DNA from 4 places in the Streptomyces sp. NPDC127100 genome. Region 4 is predicted to be linked to each of the others. Evidence: riboswitches for the same ligand, from Rfam matches in the RefSeq annotation. Region 4 holds a riboswitch; each other region holds the start of a gene.
What was found. A riboswitch is a leader RNA that binds a small molecule or an ion and turns the genes downstream of it on or off. The one in region 4 is predicted to bind cyclic di-AMP.
Positions count from the first base shown of each region.

Region 1 (4,176 bases), on a different contig from region 4:
GTCGTCGGAATCGATCGGTGCCATGTGTGCCCTACCTCCGTCGTCGGCGGCGGCTGTCTCGCGACCTCGCACTGTTCACCCGTGAGCCGCCATTCTCACCCGAATCGGTGAGGAGTGGTGTTTTTCCGTGGTGTCCATCTGACCAAATCGGTCAGGAAGAAGCGTCAGACCTCGGGCTCAACTCCGCGTACTCCTGCGGGATGACACGGAGGAGCGGCATCTCCCCCGGCCCGTAGGGGGCAGGGGCGCCACGCCGGGAGGGCGCGGGGAACGGCCGGGCGGGGTCAGCCGGCCCGGTGCACCACCGCGTCGCACAGCTCGATCAGCGCGGCCTTCGCGTCGCACTCCCGCAGCGGGGCCAGCGCCGCCCGGGCGTCCTTCGCGTACCGGACGGTGTCCCGCCGGGCCTGCTCGAGCGCGGGGTGGGCGCGCAGCAGGCGCAGCGCCTCGGCGTGCCGTGCGTCGTCGCTCAGGTCGGAGTCGAGCAGCTCGCACAGGGCGACGTCCTCGGCCAGCCCCAGCCGGGCCGCCCGCTCGCGCAGCCGCAGCACCGGGAGGGTCGGGATGCCCTCGCGCAGGTCCGTGCCGGGCGTCTTGCCCGACTCGTGGGAGTCGGAGGCGATGTCCAGGACGTCGTCCGCGAGCTGGAAGGCGACGCCGAGCCGCTCGCCGTACTGGGTCAGCACGTCGACGACCGTCTCGTCGGCGCCGGACATCATCGCGCCGAACCGGCAGGAGACCGCCACCAGCGACCCCGTCTTGCCGCCCAGCACGTCCAGGTAGTGGTCGACCGGGTCCCGTCCGTCCTGCGGGCCGGCCGTCTCCAGGATCTGGCCGGTGACGAGCCGCTCGAACGCCAGGGCCTGCACCCGGACCGCCTCGGGCCCGAGGTCGGCGAGGATCTGGGAGGCGCGGGCGAACAGGAAGTCGCCGGTGAGGACCGCCACCGAGTTGTCCCAGCGGGTGTTCGCGCTGGGCACGCCGCGGCGCACGGCGGCCTCGTCCATCACGTCGTCGTGGTACAGCGTGGCGAGGTGGGTCAGCTCCACGACCACGGCCGAGGGCACGATGCCGGGCGCGTAGGGGTCGCCGAACCGGGAGGCGAGCATCACCAGCAGCGGCCGGAACCGCTTGCCGCCGGCCCGCACCAGGTGCTGGGCGGCCTCCGTGATGAACGGCACCTCACTCTTGGTTGCCTCAAGCAACCCTTCCTCGACGGCCGCCAATCCGGTCTGGACATCGGCTTCCAGAGCCTGGTCCCGCACGCTCAGCCCGAACGGCCCGACGACGGTCACGAGGGGTCTCCTGTCTGCTGGTGTCTACTGGCGATTACCTGGTTTGTCGATAGGTCGCTGCCACCACTCGAGTCAGCGTATCCGGTCACGTTTCGATCACCGCTAGCGCCCACCGTTACAGGCCGGTCGGTATTGGATCATGCGCGGTATGTTTTTGATCGGGCGATATGAGCAGATACCGCCCGATGCCACCAGAACGGCGCGAACCGGGACACGGCGCGCCGGAAACCGCCACCGAAGATCCCACCATTCCTCCCAACGGGCCGCACCCCGGGAACGTCACCCATTCGGCACCCTCCCGCCCTCCCCCCTCTCCGAACGGATGCCCGCGCAGCGCGCGCGGACACCGGGACGGACCACCGGCGGCGAGGTGCGACCGAGGGCGCGGAGCCCCGGCCCGGCCGCCCGTCCCGCGCCCGTCGGCGAAGCGACCCCCATCGGCGGCCGGTTGGCCACCAGTTGGCCCTAATGCCCGTTTTGCCGACCTTGTTGAGGCCCGTGAGTTGGCTCACGCCCCCGCGGTCCCCCGCGCCCGCGCCGCGAACCCCGCCACCCCTTTGCCCCGTAGGGGAGTTGACCCTTGGCAGTCGCAAAGGATCAAGCACCCCAAAACGCCCGGATCAAGGTCAAGAGGCACGTCGAGTGATTCCTGCACTTGTTCCGGACATGTGCTCTCGCATACGTTCCCGGCCTGTCGGGCGGACGCCGAATCCTGCCACCGCCCCGACGCACAGTCATCCACTCGACACACTCGCAGGCAGGAGCGGGGGACCCAGGTAAGTCGCCGCACCGGACACCACCGGAGCGGCTCGGGGTGAAGCCGTGCCCGTCAGGGCACGGCCGGGCACCTCCCCGCCCGAACCCGACAGCTCACCTCGCAGGCGTAGGAGAGGGACACACACATGCCTGCCAACGGTCAGAACCGTCACGCCCGCACCGCCCGCCTCGGCCGCAAGCTCGCCCTCGCCGGCGCCGGCGCCGCCGTCTTCGCCATGCCGCTCGTCGGGGCCGCCACCGCGTCCGCCGCCACGCCGGCCACCACGACCACCGCCGCCACCGCGGCGACCACGGCGTACCCGGACAACCTCGACGGCTGGATCCGCGAGTCGCTGGACATCATGGCCCAGCACGGAATCCCCGGGACGTACGACGGCATCCACCGCAACATCATGCGGGAGTCGTCCGGCAACCCGCTCGCCATCAACAACTGGGACATCAACGCCGTCAACGGCACCCCGTCCAAGGGCCTGCTCCAGGTGATCGACCCGACCTTCCAGGCGTACCACGTCGCCGGCACCTCCTGGGACTCGTACGACCCGGTCGCCAACATCACCGCCGCCTGCAACTACGCGGCCGACCGGTACGGCTCGATCGACAACGTCTTCAGCGCGTACTGAGCCGTACCCCGCACCCGGCCGTGACCCGGTCCCGTCGGCCTCCGACGGGACCGGGCCCTAGGGGGTGTGTGATGTCGTGATCACGCGGTGGTCACGAGGCCTCCGGGACAGGCCGAACCGCAGAAATCAGCCCAACCAGTAGTGCTCGACCTTGTCGAACCGTCTGGCGTGAAGGTCGTCGCGGCTGATCAACCAGCTGATGTCGCCGTCCATCCAGTCGTACTGGAGCGACTCCATGTTGAAGGTCGCGAGGTGCAACAGCGGTTGTCCGGGCAGCTCCCGCCATGCCCGGTCGTAGACCTCGTCGAACCGCTCCGGGGCGTCCCTGAGTTCGCGGACCGCCTCCTCCCGCAGGCGCTGGAACGCCTCTGTGCTCTTGTCCCAGCTGTGGTGGATGTTCCCCTGCACTCCCCGCAGCTTGTCGGTGCTGTTGTCCATGGCCGGTCTGACGCCGACCTTGGCGGCGTACTCCTCGACGGCGGCCTCCAGCCGAGCGTGCCACTCGGCTTCCTCCCCTTCCGGCTCACCCCAGATGCCCCCGTGGTCCTCGCCGATGAGCCAGGCGTGGGCGTCCCATGCGTCGTTGTGGGAGGCGACCATGGTCCAGCGGTCCAGCATCATGTGGGAGGACCCGAACTGCAGGTCCAGTTCGCTCGGGACGGGGGCCGGGCGCACGGTCGTCTTGGTCCCGGGCGGTATGTAGAGCGCCTTGCCGCCGCCAGCGTCCGACCAGGTGAACAGCAGGAGGTGCCCCTCCCGGGGCAGCCCGTCGTCGAACAGCGTGCGGGGCACCGCGGCGAGGTCGAAGGATGCGACGAAGATGTCGCCCACCTTCCACTCCATGTCCAGGGGCAGCGCCGGCGCCCCTCCGATGTGACCGATCACCCGGTCGCCGGGCCGGACGCTCTCCGGCGTCTTCTGCTTGAAGTACACGGCCGGCTCCATGCTCCACAGCAGGCGGGTGATGGCGTCGTCGGACACCCCGTGCCGCCGGGCGAAGGCCCGGAAGGCACTGCTGCGGGACGTCTGCCCCACGGGATCGCCGGAGGGGCCGACTGTGCTGTCCCAGTTGCTCACGAGTTCGCTTTCTGACGAGGGATCGGTGACCGGCACCGTGCGGGCGGAGCCCGATGCTGATCAACACGGTAGAGCACCCCTCCGACAACGCCCTCGTCGCCAACTGCCGGTGCCCCTAAGGCTGTCCACACGCCGCGTCACCCTCGGACCATCGTCGGCCTGAGGGTGGCGCGGCGCCGGCGACTCCTGGGGCCTGTGTGTTGTCGTGATTAGTTGCCGGGTTCTGAGCTCTTCGCGAGGTGGAAGCCGGTAGGACTGTGGTCGTGACGCGTAGGCAACTCACCGATGCTCAGTGGAAGTTCATCGAGCCGTATCTGCCGATCGGTAAGTACGGCCCGTATCCGGAGCGTTTGCGGGAACAGTTCGAGGGGGTGATCTGGCGGTTCCGCTCCAGCGGTCAGTGGCGG
Region 1 is NZ_JBHXFL010000003.1:91,828-96,003, reverse strand. It holds gene ACFWJB_RS05180 (outer membrane lipoprotein carrier protein LolA) at 1-24, opposite strand, end outside; gene ACFWJB_RS05175 (polyprenyl synthetase family protein) at 285-1,295, opposite strand; cyclic di-AMP (ydaO/yuaA leader) riboswitch at 2,029-2,194, shown strand; gene ACFWJB_RS05170 (transglycosylase SLT domain-containing protein) at 2,198-2,692, shown strand; gene ACFWJB_RS05165 (DUF1963 domain-containing protein) at 2,819-3,769, opposite strand; partial or broken gene ACFWJB_RS05160 (IS5 family transposase) at 4,033-4,176, shown strand, end outside.
Region 1: another riboswitch for cyclic di-AMP. It lies ahead of ACFWJB_RS05170 (transglycosylase SLT domain-containing protein); the one in region 4 lies ahead of ACFWJB_RS26980 (peptidoglycan DD-metalloendopeptidase family protein).

Region 2 (4,176 bases), on a different contig from region 4:
GCCGAGCGCTCCTTGCCCTCGAAGGTGTAGGAGCCGTCCTTGTAGAACTCGGACGCGGCCACGTCGAGCGCGAGCGCGATCTGCTCGCCCGGGGTGTAGCCGGCCTCCTTGATGGCCTCGAGGATGAGGTCGAGGGCCTCGCGGTTGGAGCCGAGGTTCGGGGCGAAGCCGCCCTCGTCGCCGAGGCCGGTGGCCAGGCCCTTGCCCTTCAGCACCTTCTTGAGGGTGTGGTAGACCTCGGTGCCCCAGCGCAGCGCCTCGGAGAAGGACTCCGCGCCGATCGGGGCGATCATGAACTCCTGGATGTCCACGTTGGAGTCGGCGTGCGAGCCGCCGTTCAGGATGTTCATCATCGGCACCGGCAGCAGGTGCGCGTTCGGGCCGCCCAGGTAGCGGAACAGCGGCAGGTCGCTGGCCTCGGAGGCGGCGTGCGCGACGGCGAGGGAGACGCCGAGGATGGCGTTGGCGCCCAGCGAGCCCTTGTTGTCGGTGGCGTCCAGGTCGAACATGGCCTGGTCGATCAGGCGCTGCTCGGTGGCGTCGTAGCCGACCAGCTCCGGGCCGATCTGCTCGATGACGGCGAGGACGGCCTTCTCGACACCCTTGCCCTGGTAGCGGTTGGGGTCGCCGTCACGGAGCTCGATGGCCTCGAAGGCACCGGTGGAGGCGCCGGACGGAACGGCGGCACGCCCCGTGCTGCCGTCGTCGAGGCCGACCTCGACCTCGACCGTGGGGTTGCCTCGGGAGTCCAGGATTTCCCGGGCTACGACGACGTCGATGGACGGCACGAGCATCTCCTTCTTCAATGTGACGCTTCGGTGTGACGCGGGTCCGCAGGACCGCAGCGGCTCTGCGGGACGAGCCTAACCGGCTCCGGGCGATCGGCCAGCCGGTCGCCCACCCGATGGACAGAACCGAGAGTAAATTGTTTCCGAACGGAACAAAGGCGGTTCACGGAAACTGGGCCCGCCCGGACCGTCCCCCGGCTCCGCGGGCGTGAAAAAACCCGCCCCGGTGCGTACGGGGGAACACGCACCGGGGCGGGAGCAGGGGCGGGCCGCCGCCTACTTGAGGTGCAGCTGCTGGCCCGGGTAGATGAGGTCGGCCTCGTCGACGATGTCGTCGTTCAGGTCGAACAGCTTCGCCCAGCCGCCCTTGACGTGGTGCTCCGCGGCGATCGAGCTGAGCGTGTCGCCCTTGACGACCTTGTACTCGCCGTCACCCTTCTCGACCTTCTTGCCGGTCGGGGTGGTGACGGTCTTCTTCTCGGCCTTCGGCTCGGCCTGCTTCTCGGCGGCCGGACGCTCCGAGGAGCGGGAGGCCTTCTGCTCGGTGGAGCGCTCGGCCGTGGAGCCGCTGGAGGACTGCGAGGAGCCGCTGTCCTGGCTCTCGGCGGAGCCACCGGTGTACGCGGCGCTCGACAGGCCGGTGCCGCAGACCGGCCAGGCACCCTTGCCCTGGCTCGCGAGCACCTTCTCGGCGACCGCTATCTGCTGCGCCTTGCTCGCCTGGTCGGCGGTCGAGGCGTACTGCGTGCCGCCGTAGGCGGCCCAGGTGGACGCCGAGAACTGCAGACCGCCGTAGTAACCGTTGCCGGTGTTGATGGACCAATTGCCGCCGGACTCGCACTGGGCGACGGTGTCCCACTCGGAGGCGGTGGCGGCGGAGGCGTTGCCGGCCGCCATCAGCGGGGCGGCGACGGCCGCACCGGTGACACCGGCGACGGCGATGACCCGGGTGGCCTTGAACGGACGACGGTGCTTGCCCTTGCCGGAAAACAGCATGGTTGATCCCCTCACCGACGCCTGCGAGGTGAGCTGTCGGGTTCGGGCCGGTTGAGTTGCCCGGCCGGGTCCCTCACGGGACTCGGCTCCACCCCTAGCCGCTCCGGCCGAACTGCCCGGTGCGGCACTTACCTTGGGTCCCCCGCTCCTGCCTGCGGCGCTTGACGCGACGACTGTTCCCGTACCGCCGCTGGCAGGATTCGGCGTTGCGACGGCCGGGGCCCGCGATGGCGAGCGGTCACGACCGTAGACACGCGCTCCGCGGATTTTCAAAGACGATCACGGCTTCTGAGACCTATATCTCACGTGATCCAAAACGGACATACAGCCGCGAACCATGACGCGAACTACCGCTGGTTTTCGCCCGGTTCGCCCACGACCGTGAGCGTCTGACCGGGCAGGATGTGGTCCGGGTCGGCACCCACGACGTCCTTGTTGCCGTCGTACAGGGAGCGCCATCCGCCGCTGAGGTCAAGGGAGTCGGCGATGCCCCACAGACTGTCCCCGGAACGGACGGTGTACGAACCGTCCGTGAGACCGCGGGCGGCGTCCTCGCCGCGCGAGGCGTGCCGCCCGGACGACTCCGCGGCGCGGCCGTCCGCCGCGCCCTCCTCGGCGCTGCCGCCGCGATGCCGGCCGGTCGAGGACTCGTCGGTACCGGTGCCCGCCGAAGCGGCGCCGCTCTGCCCCGACTTGTCCGACTCGTCACCGCTCGATGCGGTGGCGTCCACCCCACCGGACCCCCGCGCGCCACCGGCCGCCGGAGCGCCGGACGCGGAGGACGTGTCGGACTTGGCCGTTTCGTCCCCCGCGCTCGACGCGACGTCAGGCGTGGCCGACGCGGACGGCGACGAGGGCTGGGACTGGGACCGGGACGGAGAGGGAGTCGCCGAAGCGGACGATTCAGGGGCGGACTTGGTGGAATCGGTCAGACCGGACGAGCCGGACGCGCCCGATCCGTCCGTTCCGTCCTTGCGCGTCGACGCCCCGTCATCCGAGCCCCGGGTGCCGTCGGTCACGCTGCCCGAGTCGTTGCCCAGACCCGCGAGCAGGCCGCAGGTCGGCCAGGCGGCGATGCCCTGGTCCGCGAGCACCTTCTCGGCGACGGCGATCTGCTGCGAACGGCTCGCCTGGTCGGCGCTCGACGCGTAGCCCAGGCCGCCGTACCGCTCCCAGACGTCCTGGGAGAGCTGGAGGCCGCCGTAGTACCCGTTGCCACCGTTCTGGCTCCAGGCGCCGCCCGTCTCGCACTCGGCGACCCGGTCCCAGTTCGTTCCGTCGGCCGCGTGGGCGCCGGTGGCCCCCAGCAGCGGGATCGCGATGGCGGAGCCGGTCACTCCTGCAGCGACGACCAGGGCGGGAGCCTGGCGGGGGCGACGGTGACGACCGTTCCCGGAGAGCATGCGACGACCTTTCACGAGACAGCGGGGACGGCGCGGCGAGTGAGGCTCGGCGCCACGCTGATCCGTGAAGGTATAGGCAGATGATCGCTTGTCACAAGTTCATGCCGCGCAGATCACGTGAAGATCACAGAGTTGAGCGCGTGTCATGTTTGCGGTGGCGACGGACTGCTCCCGGGCCGCGGCGGGACCGGTGTGAACGACACCGGGAGGGTACGCAGTCCCCGCATGATGAGCCCGCCGCGCCACCGCAGATCGGCCGGATCCGCGGCGAGGGCCAGGTCCGGAAGGCGGGTGAGGAGTGTGGCGAGCGCGGTCTGCCCCTCGAGCCGGGCGAGCGGCGCGCCGAGGCAGTAGTGGATGCCGTGTCCGTACCCGAGGTGCTGGCTGTCCCGGCGGGAGAGGTCGAGGGTGTCCGGGTCCGTGAACCGCTTCGGATCCCGGTCGGCGGCGGCCAGGACGACGAGGACGGGATCGCCGGCGGCGATCTCCTGCCCGCCGATGGTGAGCGCCCGGGTGGCGAAGCGCCAGGTGGCCAGCTCCACCGGACCGTCGTAGCGGAGCAGCTCCTCGACGCCGGTCTCCAGCAGGCCGCGGTCGCCGGCGGCAAGGGAGTGCTGCAGCCGGGCCCGCTCACCGGGGTGGGTGAGCAGGGCGTACGTGCCGTTGCCGACCAGGTTGACCGTGGTCTCGAATCCGGCGAACAAAAGGATGAAGGCCATCGCCGCGGCCTCGTTCTCGGTGAGGTGCTCGCCGTGGTCGGAGGAGCGGATGAGACCGGAGATGAGGTCCTCGCCGGGGCCCGGCTCGGCCGGCAGCGCGGCGCGCTTGCGGTGGATGAGATCGGCCAGGTAGCCCCGCATCTTCTTCACCGAGCGGGCGACACCGCCCCGGGGACCGCCGCCGTGACGGATCATCATGCCCGCCCAGTCCCGGAAGTCGTCCTGGTCCTCGCGGGGGACGCCGAGCAGGTCGCAGATGGCGTAGATGGG
Region 2 is NZ_JBHXFL010000017.1:19,623-23,798, reverse strand. It holds gene eno (phosphopyruvate hydratase) at 1-788, opposite strand, end outside; gene ACFWJB_RS17885 (transglycosylase family protein) at 1,065-1,784, opposite strand; cyclic di-AMP (ydaO/yuaA leader) riboswitch at 1,788-1,954, opposite strand; gene ACFWJB_RS17880 (transglycosylase family protein) at 2,132-3,187, opposite strand; gene ACFWJB_RS17875 (cytochrome P450) at 3,331-4,176, opposite strand, start outside.
Region 2: another riboswitch for cyclic di-AMP. It lies ahead of ACFWJB_RS17885 (transglycosylase family protein); the one in region 4 lies ahead of ACFWJB_RS26980 (peptidoglycan DD-metalloendopeptidase family protein).

Region 3 (4,176 bases), on a different contig from region 4:
CGCCGCGTAGGCCCATGCCCCCGGCACCGCGTACCCGTACCGGTCGTAGCGGCGGCTGAGCGGTCCCCGGGCGGGTGCCTCAGGCGGACGCCTCCGTCAGCCCGCGCACCTCGGCCTCCGTCAGCTCCAGCTCCGCCACGCCCAGCAGCGCCGGAAGCTGCTCGACCGTCCGCGCGGAGGCGATCGGCGCGGCCACCGTCGGCCGGGCCGCCAGCCAGGCCAGGGCCACCGTGGCGACCGGCACGCCGTGGGCCTCGGCGATCTCGTCCAGGGCGGTGAGCACCCGCCGGCCGCGCTCGCTCTCCAGGTGCTTGGCGGCACCGCCCGCCCGGGGGCTGTCGACGGTCGTCCCGGGCCGGTACTTGCCCGTGAGGAAGCCGGCCGCGAGGGCGTAGTACGGCACGGCGGCGAGACCGGCCCGCTCGGCGACGTCGCGCAGCCCGCCCTCGTACGTGTCGCGCGAGACCAGGTTGTAGTGGGGCTGGAGGGCCACGTACCGGGCGAGGCCCTCGCGGTCGGAGAACTCCAGGGACGCCGAGAGCCGCTCGGCGGTGATGTTGGAGGCGGCGATGTACCGGACCTTGCCCGCGCGCACCAGTTCGTCGAGCGCGCCGATGATCTCCTCGACCGGCACCTCGGGCTTGTCGAAGTGGGTGTAGTAGAGGTCGATGTGGTCGGTGCCCAGGCGGCGCAGCGAGGCGTCGGCCGCGGCCTTGATGTTGGCGGCGGACAGGCCGGGGTACTCCGGGTGCTGGCTGACCTTGGTTGCGATGACGAGGTCGGCGCGGTTGCCGCGCGCCGCGAGCCACTTGCCGATGAGGGTCTCGGACTCGCCGCCGCTGTTGCCGTCGACCCACGCGGAGTAGGAGTCGGCGGTGTCGACGAAGTTGCCGCCGGCGGCGGTGTAGGCGTCGAGGACGGCGAAGGAGGTGTCCTGGTCGGCGGTCCAGCCGAAGACGTTGCCGCCCAGGGAGAGCGGGAAGACCTCGAGGTCGGAGGAGCCGAGCTTGCGCAGAGAAGTCATGTAGGGCGACAACAAGCGCCCCGGAACCGGTCATTCCAGCGCGACGCAAAGTTCGCGCAAACCGGCAGCCCTGACGTCGGGGGGTCGCCGTCAGGACTGCCGGGATCCGGAGGTGGGTGTCGTGGGCGCCGCTGACGGACGCCCCGGTCTCAGAGGCTGAGGCCCTTGCCCTGCAGCCAGGCCGCCGGGTCGACGCCGCCCTCGGCACCGCCGACGTGTACCTCGAAGTGGAGGTGCGGTCCGGTGACGTTGCCGGTGGCGCCCACGCGGCCGATGACGTCCCCGGTGCTGACCTTCTGGCCGACTCCGACGCTGATCGACGACTGGTGGCAGAACCACAGCTCGGTGCCGTCGTCCAGGGTCAGGATGGTGCGGTAGCCGTAGGAACCGGCCCAGCCCGCCTCGGTGATCGTGCCCGAGTGGACGGCCTTGACGAGGGTACCCGTGGGCGCGGCGAAGTCGAGGCCGGTGTGGTGGCCGGAGGACCACATGGAACCGGCCTGACCGAAGGTGGAGGTGATCGTGTACGAGGAGGTCGGCAGGGTGAACTGCTTGGCCAGCTCGGCGAGCCGCTCGGCCTCGGCCTTCTTCGCGGCCTCCTCCTCCGCCTTCTTCTTGGCGGCGGCGGCCTTGGCCTCGGCCTCCTTCTCCGCCTTGGCGGCGGCCTCGGCGGCCTGCTTCTCGGCGGCGGCCGCGGCCTCGGCGGCGGCCTTGTCCTCCACTTGGACCTGCTGCTGCTCGGCCTGCTGCATGATGCGCGCCCGCAGGACCTCACCGGCGTCGGTGGTGCCCTCGGCGGTGTCGCCGGCCGTCACGCCGATGCCGCTGAGCGGGGTGGCGGAGCCCTCGGGCTCCGGCTCGTCGTCGGAGATCAGCGAGCCGACGTTCGGCAGATCGGGCATCGAGATCGACACCGGCGGCTTGCCGGTCTGGGCGCTGGCCATGCCGCCCGCTCCGACGGCCGCGATGACGCCGACGCCGAGGACGGTGGAGCTGCGGGCGAGTCCGCCGCGCTGCTTGGCGACGCGGTGCCGGCCGCGCACGGGACGGATGGACTCCGCGGTGGGGTTCCACTCCTCCCAGGGGCCCTCTTCGGCGCGGTGGCCGTCGTAGCCGAAGGATGCGGTGTCGTGCGTGCTCGGCACGAACGGGGCCTCGGGGGCAGGCCGGTTGGACGCCACGTGGGCGTACTCCTTTCCTTCCTTCCGCCTACCGGGTTAGCTGACGGGTTCGGAGCAGGAAGGTCTCCTACGCGCGTATACGTGCCGTGTCTCCACGGCGGCATACGCCCGATTCACCCCAAGTGGTGGTTCCCCGGTTCCCTCACGGGATTCGGCGCGTGCGCACGGAGCCGCCTTCTGTGACGGCTGGGACGACCGCGCTGCGTTATCGAACGTTAATAGACGCGAGGCGCCGATTCCAAGCCGTTCCTCTTGATCGTTAAGGGATCGGGCCCGGACGTACACCCCATGAAGGGCCAAATGCGGTCCAGTTGACCGCCCCTCAGGCCGAAAGATCACCACACACGTTCCTGATGGTGTGTCAGTTGTTATGCGGAGGGCGCTCACTTCGTCACCCCCCGTGACTCTGTTCGATGTGGTCGTCCGGCTCAGTGCCGGTGCACGGCGAGCAGGGCCATGTCGTCCGCCATGCCGCCCCCGGAGTGCCGTCGCACCTCGTCGGCGAGGGTGTCGAGCAGGTGCGCCGGGCGCCGGAAGACCCGGCCGGTCAGCCGGGCGTGGGGATCGTAGAAGCGGCCGTGGGCGTCGCGGGCCTCCGACAGCCCGTCGGTGTACAGCAGCAGCGTGGCACCGCCGGGGAAGCCGGTCGGCACCGCCCGGTCGGGCCACACCCCCAGCTCCCCCATCCCGAGCGGCAGTGCGGACTCCGTGGCCTGCACCGGGTGCACGGTGCCGTCGGGGTGCAGCAGCAGGGGCGGCGGATGGCCGCGGTTGACGACGCGGACGACCCCCTCGCCGTGCGGGAGTTCGGCGAGGACGGCGGTGGTGAACCCCTCGAAGGCGTCCAGCCCGTCGCGCCGGGCCCCCTCGCGCGCCAGCGCCCGCTCCAGCCGCTGCGCGACCGCCTCCAGCGTCGCCTCCTGCTCGGCGGCCTCCCGGAAGGCGCCGATCACCACGGCGACGGCGGCCACCGCGCCCATGCCCTTGCCGCGCACGTCGCCGACGATGAGCCGCACGCCGCGCGCGCTGTCCTGCACCGCGTACAGGTCGCCGCCGATGAAGGCGCCGGCCTGCGCCGCCTCGTAGCGGGCGGCGATCTCGAAGCCGCCGATCCGCCCGGCGGGCTCGGGCAGCACGGCGCGCTGGGCGGCCTCGGCGATCTCGCGGGCGGAGGCGAGCCGTTCGTCGGTGCGGCGGACGAAGGCGTTCACGAAGACGGCGAGGCCGGCGACCGTCGCGATGGTGATCAGCTCGGTGAGCGAGTCCACGTAGTGGATGACGCCCTTGCTCAGCTGGAGCCCGACGACGGCGGCGACCACGGCGAGGCCGGTGAGGGCGGTGCCGCGCCGCGAGTAGACGGGCGCCGCGACCAGGGGCGCGGCCGTGTAGAGGGGACCCGCGGTGAAGTACCGGGGGGTGAAGAGGTCGTACAGGATGGCCACGACGATGAGCAGGACGGGGAGCAGGCGCACGAGGGCCCGGCCGTACGGGGTCCGCCGCCGCTCCCGCGCGACGGGCGGCGCGGGCACCGGGCCGAGGCCGGGATCGGGCACGGGGTCGCCGGGCAGCCGACCCCCGGCCCCGGCATACGGGCCCTCGCCGTCCACCTCACCTGGCCGCACCACTCGTCTCCCGCCGCCCCTGCACGTCCACGCCGCTTGCCGTCCCGTCCTCCAGGTTTCCCGGAGGAGGGGCGGGGAGCGAGCCGTGCGGGCCGGCCGGGTGACGGAGGCGGACACACCGAAGGCCGGAATCCTTGAGGATTCCGGCCTTCGGCCTTGAGTAGCGGGGACAGGATTTGAACCTGCGACCTCTGGGTTATGAGCCCAGCGAGCTACCGAGCTGCTCCACCCCGCGTCGTTGTGTCACCAGTGTACGTCATGTCGGGGGTGGAACGCACACGCGTTCCTCAGTGGCCCGCCAGGTGACGGTTCGGGCCCTTCGCCGCCGCCTCGAACTCCGGCAGCAGGA
Region 3 is NZ_JBHXFL010000066.1:11,099-15,274, reverse strand. It holds gene ACFWJB_RS33545 (PrsW family intramembrane metalloprotease) at 1-10, shown strand, start outside; gene ACFWJB_RS33540 (aldo/keto reductase) at 80-1,024, opposite strand; gene ACFWJB_RS33535 (M23 family metallopeptidase) at 1,174-2,205, opposite strand; cyclic di-AMP (ydaO/yuaA leader) riboswitch at 2,217-2,372, opposite strand; gene ACFWJB_RS33530 (PP2C family protein-serine/threonine phosphatase) at 2,634-3,827, opposite strand; tRNA gene ACFWJB_RS33525 (tRNA-Met) at 3,989-4,062, opposite strand; gene ACFWJB_RS33520 (dihydrofolate reductase family protein) at 4,115-4,176, opposite strand, start outside.
Region 3: another riboswitch for cyclic di-AMP. It lies ahead of ACFWJB_RS33535 (M23 family metallopeptidase); the one in region 4 lies ahead of ACFWJB_RS26980 (peptidoglycan DD-metalloendopeptidase family protein).

Region 4 (4,176 bases):
TGGAGAACGAGGAGATCGTGGCGAACGCCGCCGCCGTGGGTGAGCGGCTCAAGTCCCGCCTGACGGAGCTGGTGGACCGCTACGAGCTGCTCGCCGACGTCCGGGGCCGGGGGCTGATGATCGGCATCGAGTTCGGCCGGCCGAAGTCGCTGCGGCTGCGCAGCCGCTGGACGATGCTGCAGGCCGCGCGGAAGGGGCTCTTCGCCCAGATGGTGGTGGTGCCGCTGCTGCAACGCCATCGGATTCTGACGCAGGTGTCCGGCGATCATCTCGAGGTGATCAAGCTGATCCCGCCGCTGGTCATCGACGCGTCGGACGCGGACCGGTTCGTCGACGCCTTCACCGACGTGATGGAGGACGCCCACCACGGCGGGCTGATGTGGGACTTCGGGAAGACTCTGGTCAGGCAGGCGGTGGCGAACCGCTAGCCGGCGGGGGCCGGCCGTCCCTTTGCCTGTGAGGCAACAGAATTGCCTTGCAGGCAAAACTGGGGCTGAATAGAGACATGACCTCCTCGAACGACCCGTCGGGGGAGCCGGCGGACGCCGTGTCCTCCGTGGTCGCCCCGCAGCTGCGCGCCCTGCGGCGCCGTGCTGCTCTCACCCTGGAGGCGGCGGCCCGCGCCGCGGGGCTGTCGCCCGCGCACCTCTCCCGGCTGGAGACCGGGCAGCGTCAGCCCTCGCTGCCGATGCTGCTCTCGCTCGCCCGTATTTATGGTACGACCGTCTCGGAGCTGCTCGGCGAGACGGCCGCGGACCGGGACGCCGTCGTGCGGGCCGGGGACATGGAGCCGACCGCCGCGGGCGGCTGGACGTACTGGCAGGCCGGCGGTTCCGGCCGCGGGATGCAGGCGCTGCGCGTCCGTGTGCCGCACGGCTCCCAGGGCGACATCGTGCGCGTGCACCCCGGCGAGGAGTGGCTCCACGTCCTGCGGGGCCGGCTGCGGCTGCGCCTCGGGGACGCCGTTCACCTGCTCGGCCCGGGCGACAGCGCCCACTTCGACTCCCTGACCCCGCACCGGATCGCCGCCCAGGACGCCGACGGGCTCGAGCTCCTCTTCGTCCACACCCTGCTGCAGAGCCCCACGGCGGCGCTGTGCCTGGGGCCCGTCACCACACCGACCCGTCACACCGCAGGAGAGATGCCATGAGCACGATCCAGGACAAGCTCCCGCGCGCCCTGTGGGTGCGACTCCTCATCTACATCGCCCTCGGGCACGTCGTCGCGGGCTTCCTCTTCCTGCTCTTCGAGGTCGGCGCCAAGTAGCCGGCCGGCACCGTGAGCGGGTGGCTCAGTCCACCATCCGCTCGCGCAGCCGCTCCCGGATCTCCGGGGTGACGCCCAGCCCCTTCTCCAGGTAGGCGTCGACCCCGCCCCAGGTCGCCTCGACGGTCTCGAAGGCCGCGGACAGGTATTCGGCGCGCGCGTCGAACAGGGGGCTGAGCAGCTCCATGACCTCGGGGGAGTAGGCCGAGGCAGCGGATCCGCTGCGGCGCACCTTGTAGCGGCGGTGCGTCGCGTTCGACTTCAGGTAGTCCTCCACGATGGCGTCGCGCCGCACGCCCAGGGCGAGCAGGGTGATCGCGATCGACAGGCCCGCGCGGTCCTTGCCGGCCGCGCAGTGCATCAGCGCGGGGACGCTGTCCTCCGCGAGCGCGTGCAGCACCCGGGAGTGCTCCGCGGTGCGCTCCTTGATGATCGTGCGGTAGGAGGCGATCATCCGGTTCACCGCCCGGCCGTCCGCCAGGATCTCGCGGAGCTGGTCGAGGTCGCCGTCGCGGACCATCCTCCAGAACTCGGCGCCGTCGGCCGGGTCGCTCAGCGGCAGGTTCACATTGCGCACGCCCGGCAGCTCGACGTCGGGTCCCTCGAGCCTGTGGTCGGCGGCGTTGCGGAAGTCGAAGATCGTGTGCAGCCCCAGTGAGGCGAGGAACGCGGCGTCCTCCCCGGTGGCGTGCGCGAGGTGGCCGCTGCGGAACAGCACGCCCTGACGCACACGGCGCCCGTCCTCGGTCGGCAGTCCGCCCACGTCCCGGAAGTTGCGCACGCCGGCCAGCTCGGGTTCGGTCGACGGGACCTGCTGCGTCACGGGGGCTCCTCCCACTCCGCCCCGCCGGCACTGCTCGCCGACGGGCGCCCAGCCGACGATACGGCATCCCTTGCCTGCGGCAACGGGCTGTTCGCGGGGCAGCCGGCAGGTCCGAACAAGGGGCATCCGGGGCTTCTGTCCGAATTAGCCTTTTACTCCGAACTCGTAGGCAAATAAGGGGTGCTGGGGCATCTCCCGTGAGCAGCGTCATAACGGTGACCGTGCGTGGCTCGTCATGTCCACGTAATGTGCGTGCGTTTCAAGCCTCTTCACGAAGAGGGGCGCTCACGGAATCGACGGAGTGTGACCGCCCGTCCCCGCAAAGGATCAAGCGAAACACCCGTCCGCGGAATCACTCGCTTGTCCGTTCGCATCCCGGTCGCTTACGTTCACCACCGATCCGGACGGACGCCTAATCCTGCCGCCGACCGGAGCCCGCATCCATCCACCACCCGTACACGGCAGGAGCGGGGGACCCACAGGTACAACGCCTGTTCCGGTTCCCGGAACGGCTCGGGGTAAAGCCGCGTCACGACGCGGCCGGGCATCTCCAGCCCGCACCCGACAGCTCACCTCGCAGGCGCCGGAGAGGAATTCGCCATGCCCGCGAAGGGTAAGCACCGCCGTACCAAGGCCCAGCGCCTCACCCGCACCATCGCCGTCGCCGGAACCGGTGGCGCCGCGCTCGCGCTCCCGCTGATGGGTGCCGCCGCCGCCAACGCCGCTCCCGCGCACTCCGTCGCCGGACAGTCCGTCCAGTCCGTCGCGGCCGGTGCGCAGAAGTCGGCCGACAAGGGCTCGGCCTCGCACACCTACGTCGTCAAGAACGGCGACTACCTGTCGAAGATCGCCAACGAGCAGCACGTCGACGGCGGCTGGAAGAAGCTGTACGCGGACAACCGCGAGGCCGTCGGCTCCGACCCGTCGCTCATCCACCCGGGCCTCAAGCTGTCGATCGGCCAGAAGGCCGCGGCCGGCTCCGCCAAGTCCTCCCCGGCTCCGGAGAAGGCCGCCGAGAAGCCGGCCAAGGCCGAGAAGTCCGCCGAGAAGTCGGACACCGCGAAGACCTCCGCCTCGAAGTCCTCGGGCACGAGCACCCAGTCCGCCGGCACCACCAGCGGGTACACCGCCCCCGTGGCCGGCGCCGGCGTCGGCACCCCGTACCACCAGTCCGGCAGCATGTGGTCCAGCGGCTACCACACCGGCACCGACTTCGTCGTCCCGACCGGCACTTCCCTGAAGGCCGTCGGCGCGGGCACCGTCGTCTCCGCCGGCCCGGGCGGCGCGTACGGCAACCAGGTCGTCATCAAGCTCGCCGACGGCTACTACGCCCAGTACGCCCACCTGTCCTCGATCTCCGTCTCCGCCGGTCAGTCCGTGACCGTCGGCCAGCAGATCGGTCTCTCCGGTGCCACCGGCAACGTGACCGGACCGCACCTGCACTTCGAGATCCGCACCACGCCGGACTACGGCTCCGACGTCGACCCGGTCGCCTACCTGCGTTCGCACGGCGTCTCCCTCTGACGACGTCCTCCGCGCAGTCCCGCGCCACCGAAGGCCGGACCCCGATCCCCGGGTCCGGCCTTCGGTGCGTCCGTCACCGGGCCCCGCTTATTCCTGAGTTGGCGAACACTTTAGGAGTGGCCTTTCTCACCGCCCGTCAACCCCTTCCTACGGTCGCGTAGGTCACATTCCACGGTGAATCATGGACCGACGTGGCAGACGATTCGAAGAGTGACAGCAGAGCAGTGATCGGGTCGTACGTGGCGGTGGGGGACAGCTTCACCGAGGGCGTCGGCGACCGCGGGCCCGACGGGTCGTTCGTCGGCTGGGCCGACCGGTTCGCCGTACTGCTCGCCGACCGGCGCCCCGAGGGCGACTTCACGTACACGAACCTGGCCGTACGCGGCAGGCTGCTCGACCAGATCGTGGCGGAGCAGGTACCCCGGGCCGTCGAACTCGCACCGGACCTGGTCTCTTTCTGTGCCGGCGGCAACGACATCATCCGGCCCGGCACCGACCCGGACGAGGTGGCCGAACGGTTCGAGCGGGCCGTGGCCGCGCTGGCCGCCACGGCCGGCACGGTG
Region 4 is NZ_JBHXFL010000037.1:3,073-7,248, forward strand. It holds gene ACFWJB_RS26960 (aspartate aminotransferase family protein) at 1-428, shown strand, start outside; gene ACFWJB_RS26965 (helix-turn-helix domain-containing protein) at 506-1,150, shown strand; gene ACFWJB_RS26970 (DUF6126 family protein) at 1,147-1,266, shown strand; gene ACFWJB_RS26975 (tyrosine-protein phosphatase) at 1,292-2,089, opposite strand; cyclic di-AMP (ydaO/yuaA leader) riboswitch at 2,529-2,685, shown strand; gene ACFWJB_RS26980 (peptidoglycan DD-metalloendopeptidase family protein) at 2,690-3,613, shown strand; gene ACFWJB_RS26985 (SGNH/GDSL hydrolase family protein) at 3,838-4,176, shown strand, end outside.